Regions from separate parts of the Exiguobacterium sp. RIT452 genome, predicted to be linked through region 3. Evidence: predicted binding sites of a transcription regulator. Region 3 holds the regulator's gene; each other region holds the start of a gene.
The links. Region 3 encodes Rex, which represses fermentation and respiration genes when NADH is low (regulators of the CRP and FNR family bind a similar motif). Its sites were predicted from a motif close to TTGTGAAATATTTCACAA; they were not measured.
Positions count from the first base shown of each region.

Region 1 (3,148 bases), on a different contig from region 3:
TCAAGAATCGTTACGCCCCGACCGAGTTCTTTCGTGATGACTTCATTGATTTCATCTGCTTTTTCACATATGATGATGCACTGTTTTGAGGCTGAATAGAAACTGTAGACGGTTTGGAGTGCTTTGGCACGAACGAAGCTCATGATTAAAGCGTACATGACGTGTTTCAAGTCGAATACGAACCAGACCAGAATATAAATCACCAAGTCTTGCATCAAAAATATACGGGGAAGCGGCCAGTTATGAAAACGAGCATAGAAAAATTTCCCGAGGATATCAAGCCCGCCTGTCGAGGCACCACCAAAGAAAATCAAGGCCATCGCAAGGCCGGAAACGAGTCCTGCAAAAATCGAGGCGACAAGAGGGTCATTTAGAGATTCAGGGACAATTTGTGTCGGAATCCAATCGATTAAAAAAGAGGATACAAGGACAATGATTCCGGATAAAAACATGAATCGTTTTCTTAAGAAACGAAAACCGAGTAAAAAGAGAGGGATGTTTAATACGAGCTGGGTTAATCCGATTGGTGTGTGAAACAGTTCTTGTGCAATCAGTGTAATTCCCATGATACCACCCGAACCGATATCGTTTGGTGATAACAGTAAGCTGATGTATAAAGAGTACAACAGCGTTCCAATCAAGAGGAAGCCAATTTTTTCCGTCCGTTTTTTCTTTGCGGGTTGTTTAGTTTTCATTGTGATTGATGAGAAATCTCATGCTCCTCCTCTAAAAAAAGTATCTGCCTGCAAGAGTACGCTGATATTCGGATAAATTCAACCCCTGATTTGAAAAAGGTCAGCAGAACGTTTGGAATTTCGAGAAGGGAGACGGTCATCTTGAAAAAAATCATCCTTGTCCTCCTTTGTATCGGGATTGGACTGTCGAGTGGTTCTTTGTTTGTCCTGAAACAGGAAAAACCTCCGGAAGAAGAGGGGTGGAAAGATGGTCGCGTAGTCGTGCGACATGTCGGAACATCGGTATCGAATACAGCTGCCATTCAGGAATTGATTAAACAACTTCCGTTCTCAGACGCGCTTGACAACGTGTCGATTGACGGATCCTCCGTCCAGGTGTCTTATCGTGTGACCGGACAGGAACGCATTGATTGGACAGGCGTGAATACGGAGAATATCACACGGGACAGCCAATCTTTTTCGGAAAGTCGACTGTCAAAGTTGATCATGCATCATACGTTGGCTCTTTTTCTCAGCATTTCAGATCTGATGGAGTTAGAGATTCAATACAGTGATCCGTTCACACGTATCGTGTTCAGCGTAGATCGCCCCAGGATTGAAGCCTACACACCGCAAGACATTGATCGAGCCACTTCGTCCTCCGACCGCTTCAATCGGGTCGTCGTCGAAGACTACATTCTCGTGGATTCAAGACGGTTGGTATTTTTAGAAAAGTTCGCGGATTCCTTAAAAATCATTCCTGAAAAGTAGTTGTATCTAGCAAGAAAAAGCATTTTTCACAAACTTGACACAATGGTATCGTTTTCATCTCGTTCTTTCAATAAAACAGTAAATAAGGTCTATTCATCACTTGAACATCTTATAAGATGGAAGTATGATAATAAATGAACAGACATTGTGAAGTGTTGAACAAGAGAAAGCGAGGTTTCTACGATGAACGAGGTAGAAGCATTAGAAGGATTAAGAAAAAAAGCCGTCAAATCGACGCAAATGTTACAGATGCGTCCACTCGAATATTTGGTTCGTGCGATGCTGGCAGGCGTTTTCATTGGTTTTGCAATCATATTTACACTTAAAGCAATCAACGGTTTATATTTAAACGAATCACCGGTCACGACACTTGTTGGCGGATTGACGTTTGGTGTTGCCCTCGTTTTAATTGTTTACGGTGGAGCTGAGCTGTTTACGGGGAATACGATGTATTTTACGACAGCGACGATGCGTGGGTTCACTTCAAAAATGGATACGTTTAAAGTATGGACACTTTGCTTCATCGGAAACGGTCTTGGTGGTCTGGCATTCGCCTTACTGTTTTCACAAACCGGCATCATCCAAGAACTTGGTATGAATAACTGGTTGTTTGCAGTGTCCGAAACGAAGATTCACCATACGACATGGGAAATCTTCACACGTGCCATCTTTTGTAACTGGATGGTCTGTCTAGCGATTTTCATTCCGAAAAACATGAAAAATGAGTTGGCTCAGATCATGATGATGATGATTTTGGTAGCTGTATTCTTTGCTTCTGGATTTGATCACGTTATTGCCAATATGGCTCTGTTCTCACTTGCTTTAGTCGTACCACACCCTGAAGCGATCTCATTCGCCGGCGCAATCCACAATCTAGTTCCGGCCTTGCTCGGTAACATCGTTGGTGGAGCTGTCTTCATGGGGATGGTCTACACATGGTTGAACAAATCGAAATTAGAAGTGGATCAATCAAATCAACAAGCAGCAACGATTAATATCGCTTCAAAACAAAAAGCATAATATCGTACAGACGATGAAGCCTATACAAAAATGGACCTGACGGTTAGCCGTCGGGTCCATTTTTTGCTGTGTGTATGCAATCATGTTCTTTAGTGACCAAAATCTGCTGTCTTTATTCGAGGTGCTGAAAACGATCGACGTCCGCCGCCAGTTCCTCGTAGATGGCTTCGACGATTTGAGCATCGTCAAACAAACCTAAGATGTTTTCATCCGGTAAGGCATCAACGGGAGACGTGAAATAGAGAACTGCCGTCAATAAGAGTTGTTCTTGTTCAGGTTGCATCTCGAAACGTTTGTGAGATAAAGCGCGTAACATGTCCAGCAACTGTTTGAGTTGGAAATAGAGCACGAGTTCAGCTTCACGTTCGATATCCGACCCGTCTTCTGACGCGAGATCAGTCGTCAATCGTGCCAATCCGAGTTCGCCTTGAATCAATAAATCTTCCTGTGCTTGTGTATTACCGACAGCTGCTAATGCTTGCCGGTGAAAATAGGTATACGCGGATTTAAAATCGCCTGGTGTAAATTCCATCATCAACACTCCTTCTATATCTCTAGTTTCACCTTATTTCTTGCAAAATTGCAACTATTTCGTGAAAATAAGAGTAATAGTTGAAAGGGGATTACATAATGCCGACTCAAGAACAGTTAAAAAAATATGCCGCACTTGCGGTACGAACAGG
Region 1 covers NZ_QXJB01000005.1:107,744-110,891, forward strand. Annotated here, with positions in the region: gene D3D03_RS12095 (YitT family protein) at 1-695, opposite strand, end outside; gene D3D03_RS12100 (hypothetical protein) at 837-1,445, shown strand; gene D3D03_RS12105 (formate/nitrite transporter family protein) at 1,629-2,465, shown strand; gene D3D03_RS12110 (DUF1232 domain-containing protein) at 2,578-2,997, opposite strand; gene D3D03_RS12115 (aminopeptidase) at 3,096-3,148, shown strand, end outside.
Region 1: D3D03_RS12105 (formate/nitrite transporter family protein) is a predicted target of Rex. The motif match lies at 1,591-1,608, and genes of this name have one in related genera.

Region 2 (3,148 bases), on a different contig from region 3:
ATCGGTGGCAACAGTGCTGCTTTCGAGATTAAAAATCCACTTGCCGCAAACAACCCGACCGCTGTGACTCCGGCCAGAACACCGAAGAAAATCGAGAAGACGATGTCTCGTTTTTGGTGCAACATCAAGCGAAAAATCCCCATCAACTCTTTCATCGTGTCTCCTCCCCTCGTTGAACGGCACGCATCATCGCATACTCCGATTCACGTCCCATCAACTCTTCATGTGTTCCTCGGTCGACAATCCGTCCTGCTTCCAGAATGACGATTTGATCCGATTGTTCAATCGTATGCAACCGGTGGGCGACCGTGATGACGGTCGCTTCACGTCCTAAAACCGTGATTGCTTCCTGCAACAACCGTTCCGTCTTGACGTCAAGACCGGTCGTCGGTTCATCAAACAAGATGATGTTTGGTCGTTTTAAGAACGCACGCGCCAAGGCAACGCGCTGTTTTTCTCCGCCGGATAATCCGCGTCCGCCTTCCCCGATCACCGTATCGAGTCCGTTCGGCAACTGTCCGATCAGTTCCGTCAGCCCGGCATCAGATGCGGCCTGTTCAATCGCTGAACGGGATGCCTCGCGTAATTCACCAATCGCGATATTCTCCGCAAGTGTCCCGGCATACAAATACGGATGCTGGGAGATATAGCTCAGTTGGCGGAACCAGCTTGCTTCGGTGATCATCTGACGGGGTTGACCGTCAAGTAACAGTTGTCCGTCCTGCGGATCGGCGAGACCCGCGAGCAACTGAAGGACCGTCGATTTGCCGGCACCGCTGCGACCGATCAACGCGACCTTCTGATACGGTTCGATTGCAAGATTCAGTTCGGTCATCGCAAACCGGGCATCGCGGTACGAAAAAGCGACGTCCTTTAATTCGATCCGTGGTGGACGGGCTGCCGGCAGTTCCGTCTGTCCGAAGACGACGCTCCGGTCATCTTCCGTCAGTTCCGCCGCAATTTGTTTCGCGGCCGCGACACTGCCCCGTCCTGTATGGAACGCTGCGCCCATTTCCTTTAACGCCAGATAGTATTCCGGCGCCAATACCAACATCAAAAAGGCCGGGACAAAGGTGATGCTTTGGAACAGAATCAAACGTAAGCTGACTTCAAGCGCAATCATTCCCATACTGAGCATCGAGATGAATTCGAGCATCAATGATGACAAGAAGGCAAGTTTCAGCACCGTCAACGTCGCATCCCGAAAGTCGAGGCTGCTCCGTTCGATGACGTCCTGTTGGGCCTTCGCCCGACCAAATAATTTCAACGTCGTCAGTCCCTGTAACGTATCCAGGAATGTTCCGGAGAAGGCATTCATTTTCTCCAGCTGCGTATCGGCCCGATTTTGGGTCATGATTCCGATGACGATGTAAAACAATGGAATGAACGGGGCTGTAATCATCATGACGAGTCCCGTGACCCAGTCATAGCTGAAGGCTGCGATCAGCACCATCAGCGGGACGATCGACGTCTGGATGACTTTCGGCATGTACTGACTGTAATAACTGTCCATCTCATCGACCGAATCCAGCAGGACACTGACCTTTTTTCCGGATTGTCCTTCGAGCATCGATTCAACGGAGTTTTTCGTATATTTCGCGACAAGTGCCTGGCGTAAATCCTGTTTGACCCGTGCCGCAAGATTCGTCCCGAGACGTCCGTTCCAGTACGTGACGCCGACACGCAGGACAAGCATCAACAACAGGACACCAAGCAACGGAATGACTGCCGAAAACGGATCTTCTTGCAGAAAAATCCGATCAACGATGATGACGATCAAATAGGATTGGCCGATGACGGCAACACCCATTAAGACGGCTGCCAGCATCAGTTGTATTAAAATTGAACGCGGAATCGTGATGATTCCTTTAAGTGGATTCATAATCAAACGCCCTTTCACAAAGTGTGAACGACTTTTAGTGAATATTTTCACATATCGTACATTCAGTATACCGAATCCATTCTGTTGATGCCACGGGTATGCTGCCGAAAAGGTGTGACGGTTTTGTGAGAGACATTTTACTGGACAATCCATTGATCTGATTGTATCGTGGACAATAGTTATCCACGTTATACAAAGAGGAGAATGTCTTGTGCAAATGAAAACCGGTGTTGAGCAATCCATCTACGCCATGCTCTTATTGACGTTTTTACCGGATAAAGGGGTCCTGCCGGGCGAATTCATCAGCCAACAACTCGGTGCTTCCCCGACCTATTTTCAAAAACTGCTCCGCAAGCTTGTTCATGCGGATCTGCTGATGTCCGTTCCCGGAGCCAAAGGCGGGTTCCGTCTGAAAGCTTCGCCGGAACAAATTCGTGTGTTTGATGTCTACGAAGCGATTGAAGGCAAACAATCTTTGTATGCGTCAAGCGGAGTCTTTGAAGATTTGATGGGTATCCAAAACCAAAACATCTGCTTATTGTCCGACTTGATGGCGGAAGCCGAACAGTCGTGGCAATCGACGCTCAAACGCGAAACGATCGATTCGATCCGCCGTGAAATTTATTTAAATTGTCCGCCCGATCACTTGACGAAGCTACAGAGTTTAATCGAAGAAAAAATGATTCGCAATTAAAAGGAGAATGACTAATGACTACAACGACACTCGACCGCTATTTTGATTTATTTGATGCTTCCCGGACCGATGAACAAGCCTTCACCGATCTTGTTTCCCTGTTCTCGGATGAGATCACGTTCGTCTTAAACGGACAGGAACAACACGGGATCGACGCCTGGAAACAGTTTGTCCGGATGGTCTTTACCGCCAACCAGGACATCAAGCACATGTATGCGGGATGGTTGCCTTCCGAAACAGGCGATACGCTTGAAACACGATGGGCCGTTTGTGGTAAGCGGGCGGACGGATCGGTCTTCACGCAAGACGGAACGGATATCGCCCGACTGGATGCAGACGGAAAAATCGTCTACCTCGCTAATGTCCCGGACGATACTACGATGTTCAACCAATACAACGATTAATCTAAAACAGGCATCACTTCGTTATGAAGTGGTGCCTGTTGCTCATGCTTATAAGTTCTTCGCTTTGAAGGTGTCGCCGCCTTCAATCGTTCCGTTGTCAAATCCTTTTTGGAACCAGCGTTCCCGCTGCGCAGACGTCCCGTGCGTAAAGCTTTCCGGCACGACATA
Region 2 covers NZ_QXJB01000006.1:115,357-118,504, forward strand. Annotated here, with positions in the region: gene cydC (thiol reductant ABC exporter subunit CydC) at 1-155, opposite strand, end outside; gene cydD (thiol reductant ABC exporter subunit CydD) at 152-1,882, opposite strand; gene D3D03_RS13235 (RrF2 family transcriptional regulator) at 2,094-2,576, shown strand; gene D3D03_RS13240 (nuclear transport factor 2 family protein) at 2,591-2,980, shown strand; gene ypfJ (KPN_02809 family neutral zinc metallopeptidase) at 3,029-3,148, opposite strand, start outside.
Region 2: cydD (thiol reductant ABC exporter subunit CydD) is a predicted target of Rex. The motif match lies at 1,918-1,935, and genes of this name have one in related genera.

Region 3 (3,148 bases):
TCATAACCGACGGCGAGTTGGTTTACCTGCAACACGTCATTGCCGCTTTGCTTTTCAATCGGGAACGACAGGACCGTACTGCGTTCGTCGCCGTCCGGCCGGTCGATCCGGTCGACCTTTTCAAGACGTTTGCGGACGCTTTGCGCCCGTTTCGTCGTCGTCGCGCGGGCGATGTTACGCTGGATGAAGTCCTGCATCTTCGCGATGTCTTCCTGCTGCTGTTCAAACTGCTTCATTTCCTGTTCGTACAGCGCCGCTTTTTGTTCGAGATACTTCGTATAGTTGCCGGTAAACTTCCGGGAGACGTTGCGGGACAATTCATAAACGACATTGACGACTTGATCAAGGAAATACCGGTCATGGGAGACGATCAAGACGGCGCCGCGGTAACCGGATAAGTAACTTTCAAGCCAAGACAGGGTATCGATGTCGAGGTGATTGGTCGGCTCATCGAGAATCAACAGTTCCGGTGCCTGCAGCAACATCTTCGCCAGAGCGAGACGGGTCCGTTGACCACCGGAAAGTGTTTGAATCCGACGGGAATAATCGTCCGGATAAAAGCGCATCCCGTGTAAGACGGAGCGGATGTTGGCTTCGAACTGATAGCCGCCGGCTTCCGAGAAGTCGTGTTGCGCCTGATCGTAGGTTTTGAGCAACCGATCATAGGCGACCGGATCATTCAAGATGTGCTCCATGCCCATCTCGATTTCCATCCGGCGTAACGCCCGTTCTTGATCCTGCAGGTGTTCGAAGACGGTCAGCATCTCGTTCCAAATCGATTCGTTGGACTCCAGTCCGCTGTCCTGCGCGAGGTAACCGATCCGGACTTCCTTGCTCTTCATGATTTCCCCGGAATCATGTGAAAGCTCGCCGGCGATGATTTTTAAAAGTGTCGATTTTCCGGCACCATTTCGACCGACCAGGGCAATCCGGTCCCGTTCCTGTACTTCGAGTTTAATATTGTCTAAAATCGGCTCAACACCGAATGATTTTGAGAGTTGGTTTACTTGTAAGAGAATCATATCCATCCATCCTTCCACCCTTTAGTCTATCACGAAAAATCCTGCCGAATATAATATTTGTTACTCTATGTGAAGTGGTTTACAATCAAGGAGAGTAGAATTCTTTGCATTGATTTGGGTGCCACGTCAGAACGTGGCCGAAGGGGGAACTGCAGTATGAATGGGCCAGACACAAAAATACCACAAGCAACGGCGAAACGACTGCCGTTATATTATCGTTTCATCCAGAGTCTTTACAACTCCGGCAAGCTGCGCGTCTCGTCAGCAGAGCTCAGTGAAGCGGTCAAAGTCGACTCGGCGACGATCCGTCGTGATTTTTCCTACTTTGGGGCGTTAGGGAAAAAGGGGTACGGTTACAATGTTCAACATTTGTTAACATTTTTCCGAAAGACACTCAACCAAGACGAGGTCACGAATGTCGCCTTAATCGGGGTCGGACACCTCGGGACAGCGTTTGCAAATTATAACTTTTTAAAGAATAATAGTACTCGTATCGTCATCGCGTTTGACGCGGATGAGGAGAAGGTCGGAACGACGACACAAGACGTTCCGATTTACCACGTGTCAGATATGAAAGAACAAATCAAAGCGAACCATGTCGACGTCGCCATCTTGACGGTACCGTCCCAGTTCGCACAGTCAGTAGCGGACGAGTTAGTTGAGTATGGTGTGACCGGCATTCTGAACTTTACACCGGCACGATTAAACGTACCGGCCCATGTTCGGGTCCATCACATCGATCTGTCGATTGAGTTGCAGTCGCTTGTTTATTTCATGAAGCATTATTCGCAATCAGCTGAAGGAGTGAAATCATAATGGAAAACTTAATCCCGTTGACACTTGGTATCGGCCCGGGGAGCATCGCCTTGATTGGTGTCGTCGCCTTAATCATCTTCGGACCAAAAAAATTACCGGAACTCGGCCGCGCCGCCGGTCAAACGTTAAAAGAATTCAAGAGTGCGACAAACGGCATCATGGAAGATGATAAAGACAAAAAGGACGAAACGAAAGAGAAGTGAGTGAATCATGGCGATCGATCAAGAGCAGAGTATGACGACGCACTTAGATGAACTCCGGAAACGGATCATCTGGTCGCTCATCATCGTGGTGGTCATGTTCGCTGCAGCTTTTCCGCTTGTCCGTCCGCTTGTGCGTTTTCTGCAGGCTGACTTAAAGGAGCTCGGAATTGGTCTGAACGCTTTTAACGTGGCTGATCCACTGATGTTATATCTGAATCTTGCGTTCATCATCGCAATCGTCTTGGCGTCACCGTTTTGGATGTACCAGCTTTGGGCGTTCATCCGTCCCGGTCTGCATGACCAAGAACAAAAAGCGACGTTGACGTATATTCCAGTAACGTTCTTCTTATTTTTAGCTGGTATTTCATTTTCTTACTTTTGGTTGTTACCGTTTTTACTTGAAGTATCGACAGAGCTCGGACAAGAGCTCGGCATCGAACAAGTCATCGGCGTCGAGAACTATTTCAGCTTTTTGATCCGCTTGACGATCCCGTTTGGAATACTGTTCCAACTGCCGGTCGTGACGATGTTTTTGACACGGCTTGGACTCGTGACGCCGTTCTTCATGCGGAAGAATCGGAAGTATGCCTACTTTGCGTTATTCGTCGTCGCGGCGTTGATCTCACCGCCGGACGTCACCTCGCATTTAATGATCTCTGTCCCGTTGTTCGTCTTATATGAAATCAGCATCCTGATTTCAGCGCGGACGTATAAAAAAGTACTGATCTTGGAGCAACAAGCAGAACTGGAGCGACAGGCAGATTTGATGCGTGACTTAAATAAATAACGACCGAAACTCTCCTTGTCGAGGCGGCAAGGAGAGTTTTTTTGTAAGCGGTCTAATTTTATATTGAAAAAATGAACAGCAATGGTTATACTCTTAATAGAAACACACGGGGGCTTAGCTCAGCTGGGAGAGCGTTTGGCTGGCAGCCAAAAGGTCGTCGGTTCGAGCCCGATAGTCTCCATTCCGTTTGTTCAAAAACCCTTGGGAAACCAAGGGTTTTTTTGTGTTTTCCTATCAGAAGTCTTCTTATTGAAATAAGGGGAATATAGGGAGATTGATGCTTTTGATGACATAAACCAACAAATATTTTTAAAAAGAAC
Region 3 covers NZ_QXJB01000008.1:139,790-142,937, reverse strand. Annotated here, with positions in the region: gene D3D03_RS14990 (ABC-F family ATP-binding cassette domain-containing protein) at 1-1,022, opposite strand, end outside; gene D3D03_RS14985 (redox-sensing transcriptional repressor Rex) at 1,179-1,838, shown strand; gene D3D03_RS14980 (twin-arginine translocase TatA/TatE family subunit) at 1,838-2,041, shown strand; gene tatC (twin-arginine translocase subunit TatC) at 2,049-2,828, shown strand; tRNA gene D3D03_RS14970 (tRNA-Ala) at 2,937-3,009, shown strand.

Region 4 (3,148 bases), 110 kb from region 3:
AAACGAAAGCATCGGACCAAACATCGTGACCGTCCTCGTTTCATGCGACTCCTGGAGGGAAAAGCGCGTTTTTGCGCTGTCAGAGACAAACGAGACCCGGTTTCCTGACCACAAGGGCAGGAAAGCTGGCTTGTGTCTCGCCTGCGGAAAGCGCATGAGGAAGAGGGCGGAACACCTGTCACGATAGCATGACGCGTTATACTTGGGAACGGGTCGGCACTTTTATTAGACAATAACTAATACCACATCATTCCTTTACGCCCAGTGCGACGGTCGAAGCAATCGTTCCGGAAGCCGTGTTCCGGCGTCTCCTTGAGCGGCATTGATTTGGGCCTGTGTTAAAAACAGGGCATCCGTCAGGTCGGCGCCTCGCAGATTACAATCACGCAGATCGGCGCCGAGGAAATTGACGCCGCGTAACTGACAGTGCGACAGATTCGTTGCCAGTAAAAACCGTCCGCGAAGGCTGCAACCGGATAAATTCTGTCGGGAAAGGTTTTTGCCGATCCAGTCGTTCGGGAGTGTCGGTAGTTTTTTCTGATATGGTGCTTGGACAAGTGTTTCGATTTGCGCAAGGAGCGGCAGAATCGTCGCGCGGAGCTGGTCGACGTCGAGTGCGGCGAGTTCAGCCGGAGGTAACCCGGTCTTCGCATCGAGTTCTTGAAGTTTTGTTTTCAAAGCACCATGGATGGAACGGGTTTCCGGTCGGATGCCGTCGGTGAGATACCACATCATTTCCTGAAGGTGGACCATCTTCGGATAGAGGGTGTACATGAGCGGTTTCGTCGAATCGTCATAGATGCCGGAGAACGTCACTTGCGAGATTTGTTGACCGGCTCCGAAACAATCATAGACGGTGCACCCTTTATAGCCGCTCGGACGCAGTCGGTCATGAATCTGACACCGGTAATCGGCATCGAGGTTCCGGCACGGGGTTGCTTCCGGCTTATCGTGTCCGAAGTCGCTCGAAGCGGAAAAGGCGAGCGCTGTGCAACATAAGCCAAAACAGTCCGTGCACCGGACACGAAAACGTTCTGTTTCCATTTTTTCACTTCCTTTTGATGTTCTGTCTTCTTTTTACCATAACGGTCCGTCTGTCGACAATCGTCCGAAAACGTTATTGTCGGAACGGATTAAGCGGAAGACCGATGTGGCGAATCACCTGAAAAAAAGCGTGAGAATCAAAACATCCGTGTGAAATGTATGGTTTTTGTTAAAAAATCAACTGCCGGATGACCTTGAAACGACGAAATCAGATCTGACATTTTGAGCTGTGACAAGGGACACACGAGACGAATTGGAAATCATCTGCCGCCTTTGTTACAAACAGATGTCAGAGGCGTTTTTCTGTCCCGAAACGGAAGCGTTTACAATTGTGAATAAAAATTGTTTTTTCACAAAATCGACACAAATCAAATTTAGACGACTTGTTTCTCATTCCGGAACACGATATAACGTTACTGTTCAATGGTTTTGTTCACCTAGTGAACCATCTCGCTAAACGTTGATAGTACTACATATTTTCTTCACATCTTCGTGAAAAGCGTGGCACGGGATACCTCTGTGAAAACCTTATCAATTGTTGATATACAATGGTTTAGACGGTCCATTTTAATTGTGAATTCATTTGACTATGAAATGGTTCTCATTGTATTCTTGACTAGTATGAAAATCCGCAAATTGTGGGAAAGAAAAAGAGCCCACAACTGGGAAAAGGGGGTCGTCTCTAGTGCGCCAAAACGGGCTCGCAACGAGTATGGTCATGGCCTCGCAAATTTCGACGGCACTTGCCGCACCGATCGTCATCGGCTTTCTTGTTGGGAACTATGGGGAACAGCAGAACTGGTGGCAAAATATGGGGGCGACGTTTTCAGTGTTCATCGGGATTTTCATCGGCATTCTCTGCATGATCGCAATGATCAGGCACTTGTTAGGAGACAAGACATGAACATAATCCTTCAAGATGCGTTGTATCGTGCGTACTTAAGATGGTTCGGACTCTATTATGGAATCCTTGCCGTCCTGTTACTTGTCGGTTATCCGAGTGATCCAGTGATTTATGGGCTGGCATTAGGTGGGGCAGGTAGCTTCATGATTCTGACGCTGCAACGACTCAGCGTCGATCGAATGTATCGTGTAATCGAGCGTGGGCGTAAGCCGATGTCTCGAGGGACCGTATCACGCATGGCGGTCGCGGTACTTTGTGTGATGATCGGTTTGAAGTACGAAACCGAATTGTCATTAACTGCGGTGGTAATAGGCCTTCTCGCCGGCCACGTCATACAATTTTGTGAGTTTTTGACTCACGAACTTAAGCGGGAAAAGAGGTGAATAGTCAAATGAACCACGAAATGCCACTTTACGAAATCCCACTCTGGGGCGACTTCGTTCTGTACGGTAGCTGGACAAACTTGATCACAGTGCTGATTGCAGCTGCTCTCGTTTTCCTGATTGCCGTGGCCGGTACGCGACGTCTAGCGATGAAGCCAACCGGTTTTCAAAACACGCTGGAGTTATTCCTCGAATTCGTTCGCGGAATCATCAGCAGTACGATGGACTGGAAAACAGGGGGTCGCTTCCTAACTTTCGGAATGACACTGTTCCTATTCATCATCGTGTCCAACTTAATGGGTCTTCCCTTTAACGTTGTGACGGGTCACTACATTTGGTTCAACTCACCAACTGCGGATCCGTACGTGACACTTGCACTTTCATCTATGGTAGTGGTCATGAGCCATTATTATGGTGTGAAAATGCGCGGCTTCGGCGCTTATGCAAAAACGTTTATGACGCCGATGTTTATTATTACCATCATCGAGGAGTTCGCAAACACGTTGACGCTCGGTCTTCGTCTTTACGGTAACATCTTCGCGGGTGAGATCATGATTGGTATCATTCTCTCGATCGGTATCATCTCTGGAACGAACGATTTCCAATTCCTCGGACCAGTTGGTGTCATCCTGTCAGCGATTCCAATGTTGATCTGGCAAGGATTCTCTCTCTTCATCGGGGCAATCCAAGCGTATATCTTCCTTATCTTAACGATGGTTTACATCGGACATAAGGCAGCGCACGACCATTAATTCGAAGGTAAAGCATCTGCTTTTCCGATAACCGCACGACCAAATTTCGAACACAATCTAGGGAG
Region 4 covers NZ_QXJB01000008.1:29,769-32,916, reverse strand. Annotated here, with positions in the region: gene D3D03_RS14445 (pentapeptide repeat-containing protein) at 256-1,044, opposite strand; gene D3D03_RS14440 (AtpZ/AtpI family protein) at 1,730-1,948, shown strand; gene D3D03_RS14435 (ATP synthase subunit I) at 1,945-2,331, shown strand; gene atpB (F0F1 ATP synthase subunit A) at 2,340-3,083, shown strand.
Region 4: D3D03_RS14440 (AtpZ/AtpI family protein) is a predicted target of Rex. The motif match lies at 1,632-1,649, and genes of this name have one in related genera.